2 linked regions of the Undibacterium sp. KW1 genome follow. The protein of the gene in region 1 interacts with the protein of each later gene in a pairwise test. Links are inferred from orthologs where the notes say so. Each region holds a gene or a part of one and is shown in the gene's direction. Other genes may lie near its edges. The genes, in order: eno and rpe.

What was found.
Region 2: the proteins of eno (region 1) and rpe interact in binary tests that used the Escherichia coli proteins (3 or more experiments, as listed by UniProt). The link is inferred for Undibacterium sp. KW1 from one-to-one orthologs.

Annotation. Positions count from the first base shown.
Region 1 is NZ_AP018439.1:2,391,114-2,394,341, forward strand. What follows is about bases 207-3,106. They hold eno (phosphopyruvate hydratase), read left to right. Parts: upstream 207-964; coding sequence 965-2,248; downstream 2,249-3,106. Other genes in these bases: UNDKW_RS10735 (CTP synthase), read left to right, coding at 207-509; UNDKW_RS10750 (hypothetical protein), read left to right, coding at 2,917-3,106. Outside these bases: more of UNDKW_RS10735, read left to right, coding at 1-206; more of UNDKW_RS10750, read left to right, coding at 3,107-3,228. UniProt on the Escherichia coli protein: Catalyzes the reversible conversion of 2-phosphoglycerate (2-PG) into phosphoenolpyruvate (PEP). It is essential for the degradation of carbohydrates via glycolysis.
Region 2 is NZ_AP018439.1:5,388,600-5,391,877, forward strand. What follows is about bases 20-2,969. They hold rpe (ribulose-phosphate 3-epimerase), read left to right. Parts: upstream 20-1,136; coding sequence 1,137-1,802; downstream 1,803-2,969. Other genes in these bases: UNDKW_RS24185 (enoyl-CoA hydratase), read right to left, coding at 20-317; UNDKW_RS30030 (hypothetical protein), read left to right, coding at 470-640; apaG (Co2+/Mg2+ efflux protein ApaG), read right to left, coding at 659-1,033; UNDKW_RS24200 (phosphoglycolate phosphatase), read left to right, coding at 1,868-2,551; trpE (anthranilate synthase component I), read left to right, coding at 2,822-2,969. Also shown: more of UNDKW_RS24185, read right to left, coding at 1-19; more of trpE, read left to right, coding at 2,970-3,278. UniProt on the Escherichia coli protein: Catalyzes the reversible epimerization of D-ribulose 5-phosphate to D-xylulose 5-phosphate.

The DNA of each region.
Region 1 (3,228 bases):
TGGGTATGCAGGTTGCCCTGATTGAATATGCACGTAACAAGGCAGGTCTGGCCATGGCAAACTCGACAGAGTTTGATGCCGAGACAGAACAGCCTGTGGTTGCACTGATTAATGAGTGGCAAAACCATGACGGTAAAGTCGAAACACGCGATGAGAATTCCGACCTCGGCGGCACCATGCGCCTGGGGGCACAGACTTGCGCAGTTCGCCCCGGTACGCTCGCGTCCGAGATTTATGGCAATGTCGTGACTGAGCGTCATCGCCATCGCTATGAGGCCAATAACCATTATCTGGGACGTGTGGAGGCTGCTGGTTTAACAGTATCTGCCCGTACACCGACAGAAGATTTGTGTGAAATCATGGAATTGCCACGCGATGTGCATCCATGGTATCTGGGTGTGCAGTACCACCCTGAATTCAAATCGACACCGCGCGACGGTCACCCCTTGTTTATCTCTTTCGCCAGGGCGGCGATAGAACATAAAAAGGCGCAGGGTAACAAGGCATGAGATGTAAGGGATTTGATGCAGACCTCCAGTTGGGTAGTTTGAATACTGGTTTGTCTGTTATCTGCAAATTCTGATTAAAAGGCGAGCCACTTTTGCGGCTCGCCTTTTTTTGCAAGATGGTATGTAGTTGCCTGAAAGAATGTTGTTAGCAGGCCCCGGAGACTGTACTGATGGGGTATGCCAGGCTTTTTGAACCTGCTTTTGCATGATTTAATCTGTGGGGAAGGTTTTTTTGCTTATCAGCGTAAAAAGCCGCAAGAATAAAGTTTTGTGCGGCTTGAAGTGTCCCCGTAATGGGGTATCATCTGCACCATCATTTTGGCTGTAATAAAGTCATTACAGCTGCCAGCTTTATTTATCTGTCGGCATATCCAGCCAGCAGATGTTTTGCAAATCAGATTCGTATTATTTTGTTAGATATTTTGTTCGATATTTTGATTGTTTAGGAGAATTGAATGAGTGCCATCGTTGACATTATCGGTCGTGAAGTTCTGGATTCGCGCGGTAACCCAACTGTTGAATGTGATGTCTTGCTGGAATCTGGTGTCATGGGCCGCGCTGCTGTGCCTTCCGGCGCATCCACAGGTTCCCGCGAAGCGATAGAGCTGCGTGATGGCGACAAGTCCCGCTATCTGGGCAAGGGCGTCCTGAAAGCCTGCGAACACATCAATACTGAAATCGCTGAAGCCATCATGGGCCTGGATGCGAATGAACAGGCATTCCTGGATCGTACCCTGATCGATCTGGACGGCACTGAAAACAAGAGTCGCCTCGGTGCAAATGCCATGCTGGCTGTGTCCATGGCTGTTGCCAAAGCTGCTGCTGAAGAAGCTGGCCTGCCACTGTACCGTTATTTCGGCGGTTCAGGCGCAATGCAATTGCCAGTGCCTATGATGAACGTCATCAACGGTGGTGCACACGCTGACAATAATCTGGATATTCAAGAATTCATGATTATCCCGGTAGGCGCGCCAACTTTCCGCGAAGCAGTTCGCTATGGTGCTGAAGTATTCCACGCACTGAAAAAAATCCTGCATGACAAGGGTTTGACCACAGCAGTTGGTGATGAAGGTGGTTTTGCTCCTTCCGTAGATAACCATGAAGCCGCCATCAAACTGATCATCCAGGCGATAGAAGCTGCTGGCTACGAGCCAGGCACGCAAATCGCCCTGGGCCTGGATTGCGCTGCCAGCGAATTCTACAAAGATGGCAAATACCACCTCGAAGGTGAAGGCCTGACTTTGTCTTCCGCTGACTTTACCAACCTGCTCGCAACATGGGTAGATAAATATCCTATCATCTCCATCGAAGATGGCATGGCCGAAGGCGACTGGGACGGCTGGGCTATCCTGACTGAAAAACTGGGCAAGAAAGTCCAGATCGTTGGCGATGACTTGTTCGTCACCAATACCAAGATCCTCAAAGAAGGCATACAAAAAGGTATCGCCAACTCCATCCTGATCAAGATTAACCAGATTGGTACTTTGACTGAGACTTTTGCAGCGATCGAAATGGCAAAACGTGCAGGTTATACTGCCGTTATTTCCCATCGTTCCGGTGAAACAGAAGACAGCACTATCGCTGACATAGCCGTTGGTACCAATGCCTTGCAAATCAAGACCGGCTCTTTGTCCCGTTCTGACCGTATGGCAAAATACAACCAATTGCTGCGTATTGAAGAAGATTTGGGCGAAATTGCCAGCTACCCTGGTCGCGACGCCTTCTATAATCTGAAGTAATCTGGTATCGTGCAAATAAAAAGGGGAACTGGGTTCCCCTTTTTCTTGTAGGTCTGCTTTTGGAAACAGATTGGTTTTGTTTTTATTTTTTTGCTTTAATTATCCGTGCGTTTGATAGCTCTTTCCTTTGCTGCCCTGTTGATGTTGATCCAATACCCGCTGTGGTTGGGTAAGGGGGCTGGTTGCGTGTCTGGGAGTTGGACAGGCAGGTAGCGCAGGTAAAAGGAAATAACGAAAAATTAAAAGAACGCAATGGCAAGCTCGAATCCGAAGTGCAGGATTTGAAGACAGGTACAGATGCGGTAGAAGAGCGTGCCCGTTTTGAGCTGGGCATGATCAAGAAGAACGAAATTTTCGTGCAGATACTGGATGCCAATTCACCTGCTTCAACGACTGCACAGCCTGACCAGGTCAAGCGCTGATAGTATTCATAGTCAGCCTGATGTGGCTGTGCTTCCTCAGTTATACCTCATTTACATCCCATATACATATAGCCACATATTTGTTCGTCCTGTATGTGGTCAAGCAGCATTCTGGTGTTAGAATCACCAGTCTTTTTTGCATTTACATTTCGTAACAAAATTGCAGATATTGCATTTTCCTAGATGCCAGCTGCATTTTGTACTTTTTATGCATGGGCGCTTTTGTGCTCAAACTTCGATTACTTCATGAAAAATAACAAGTATCAATTTTTTATTCCCGTCTTATTGTCAGCATTGCTCAGCGCTTGTGGTGGTGGAAGCGGCGGTGCTAGTACCGCCAGCAATAACGCGAATGGCGCTACAGTAGCTGTCAGTAACAGCGGCCGGCAACTTATCGGCATAGTCGCAAAGGGGCGCATCAACGGCGCGCGCGTATCAGCCTTTAGTCTTGATCAGTCCGGTAATAAATCTGCCAGTTCTTTTGCGACAGCTACTACCGGCGCTGACGGGAGCTATGCGATATCGGTACCTGGCAGTGTCACCAGCTTTCTCATCGAA
Region 2 (3,278 bases), 3.0 Mb from region 1 along the record:
GCATAGCCTGCAACAGCGGCGATGACTGGCTTACGTATCTGGCGCATGGTTTCCCAGTTGCGGGTGATGTAGTCATCTTTATAGGCATCCATGAAGCTATAGCCGACCATGGCGGCGATGTCAGCACCGGCGGCGAAGGCTTTTTCACTGCCCGTCAGGATGATACAGTGAATGTTTTCATCCTTGTCGAAAGCTTTCAGTGCCAGGCCCAGTTCATCCATGAGCTGATCATTCAGCGCATTCATGGCCTTGGGGCGGTTCAGGGTGATCAAGCCGACTTTGTCGCGGGTTTCAGTCAAAATACATTCGTATGTCATAGATGCTCCTGATTTTATTAAGTAGTGATATGCAGCATGAATGCCGGTATATCTATTGTAATGCGCCGGACCAGCACCTGTAATGAGGTACGCAAATAAGCACACAAATTAGCAGGTACAATGCGCTTAGTTTATTGAGCGAGGTGGATGCGATGTGGTTATTAGCGCTGGAAGCAGGCGTAGCGATGTTCATGCTGATTTTTATCGTCTGGTGGACGATGTTTCATGGTCGCGCACCAGAAAGACCAGAAACACCACCCAAGGAAGATAAAAAGCCTATAGAACAAAGCAAGCAAAGCCAGGATAATGGAAATCCGCAATAAGCCTGGACTGTGCCAGTATCAATGCAGGGTACGCGGCAAAGACAAAACAAACTCAGGTATCTCTGCCTCAAAGCGATGGGCATCTTCTGCCACGCAGAAATAAGTGCCCTTCATGCTGCCCTGTGGGGTCCTCAATGAACTGCCGCTGGTGTATTCAAAGCTTTGCCCTGGCGCCAGGAAGGGTTGATGGCCGACTACACCCAGGCCCTTGACTTCTTCTACATGGTTGGTACTGTCGGTAATGATCCAGTGGCGTGAAATGACTTGCGCTGCCACAGTGCCGGTATTATTGATGGTGATAGTGTAGGCAAAAACGAAATTGTTTTGCTCAGGATCGGACTGATCTTTGAGGTATTGGGTCGCCACCGATACACTTATTTCATACGCTGCCATAATTTTCTTTCATGATGAACTATGTTCATTGTGCCAGACGAAGACAACAGCCGCTTGCCCTCACAAGGTAAAATAGCATATCTTTTTCAAGCACGATTCCATCATGACTACTTTCCGCATTGCTCCCAGTATATTGTCTGCCGATTTCGCCCGTCTGGGAGAAGAAGTCCGCAATGTTGTCGCCGCTGGCGCAGACATGATCCATTTTGATGTCATGGACAATCATTATGTTCCCAACCTGACCATAGGCCCCATGGTGTGCGAAGCGATACGCCCACATGTGCAAGTGCCTATCGATGTGCATCTGATGGTTAAGCCAGTAGACCGTATCATCCCCGACTTTGCCAAGGCAGGTGCGAATATCATCACCTTCCACCCGGAAGCATCTGAACATATAGACCGCAGCCTGCAAACCATACGTGACCATGGTTGCAAGGCTGGCCTGGTATTCAACCCTGCCACGCCATTGCATGTACTGGAAAACGTCATCGATAAAGTCGATATCGTTTTGATCATGTCGATCAACCCCGGTTTTGGTGGCCAGACTTTTATCCCGCATACACTGAAAAAAATCGCACAAGCACGCAAGATCATTGATGAATCTGGCCGCGACATCATGCTGGAAGTGGATGGCGGCGTCAAAATCGAGAACATCGCAGAAATAGCTCGTGCTGGTGCCGATACCTTTGTTGCCGGTTCTGCCATATTTGGCAAGCCCGACTACAAGGCCATCATTGATGCCATGCGCGCTGAGTTATCCAAGGTTTAATCCCTCTATTCATCTTCAGGCTTTTCGTCATTCCAGGTGGAAAGCCTATCTCTGATCGCCCCACCATGTTCAGCCAAATCAAAGCCGCCATCATCGATCTTGACGGTACCATGATAGATACCGCACCAGACTTTCTGGTCGCCATCAACCGCATGCGTGAAGGCTTTGCGCTGGCACCGTTGACGCTAGATGTCATCAAGACCATGGTGGGCAAAGGCTCTGAAAATCTTATCCAGCAAGTCTTGTCGCTGGATTTTGATGCGGATGGCGTAGCAGCGCGCTTTACTGATGCATTGGCTGCTTACCAGCGTCATTACCTGGCTATCAATGGTGATCACAGCCAGCTTTACCCTGAGGTGCATGAAGGTCTGCAGGCCATGCGTGACCTGGGATTGCGCCTGGTATGCGTTACCAATAAGCCACTGGCATTTGCCCATCCGCTGATGCAAAAGAAAGAAATCAGCTCTTATTTTGAACAAGTCTATGGCGGCGACAGCTTTGCAAAAAAGAAACCTGATCCCCTGCCCATGCTCGAAGCCTGCAAGGCTCTGGGCTTGCCGCCATCACAAGTGCTGGCCATAGGCGATTCCAGCAATGATGCGATAGCCGCCCGCGCTGCCGGTTGCCCGGTCTTGACAGTGCCGTATGGATACAACCACGGCGAAGCTGTACAAAATATTCAAAGTGATGGTATAGTCGAAACCCTGTTGGTAGCAGCACAACTGCTGTCAGCGAAAAACTCTCATTGACTTTCAAACCATTCACATAACGAATGTTCATCGATAACAAACGTTCCATGATCACTCCAGGCACTTTTGAGGCCTGGCTATGGCGACGCTGGCAATTCTGTTAAACCACGAATGCCGCGAGTGGCTGTGCACATCCCAAGCACATCTTCTTGCTTGTTATATCAATCTGTCTTACCCGTCCATACTCTCTTGAGCGAATTTGTGTGCGCTGCTAGCTGCTGCAGACGCGTGCATAAGCCTTAGGAGCAGGCAGGCGGTTGAAAGAAAACCATGACCGAACTCGAATTCAAATCGTTGGCCGCGCAAGGCTACAACCGTATCCCCATGATTGCGGAAGCTTTCGCCGATCTGGAAACCCCGCTCACCCTGTATCTGAAACTCGCGCAAACCCAGAATGCCGGCAAGAATACTTTCTTGCTTGAATCCGTCATGGGTGGCGAGCGTTTTGGACGCTATTCCTTCATAGGCTTGCCTGCCAATACCCTGGTGCGCAGCTTTGGCGACAAAGTCGAAGTCCTGAAAAATGGCCAGATCATCGAAAGCCGCGACATGAACCCGCTGGATTTCATTGCTGAATTCCAGGCGCGTTTCAAGGTGGCATTGCGCCCTGGCCTACCACGCTTCTGCGGTGGTCTGGCTGGCTACTTTGGTTACGACGCCGTGCGCCATGTAGAAAAACGCCTGGCTGGCAAGGCACCAAAAGATGATCTGGGCTTGCCAGAAATTC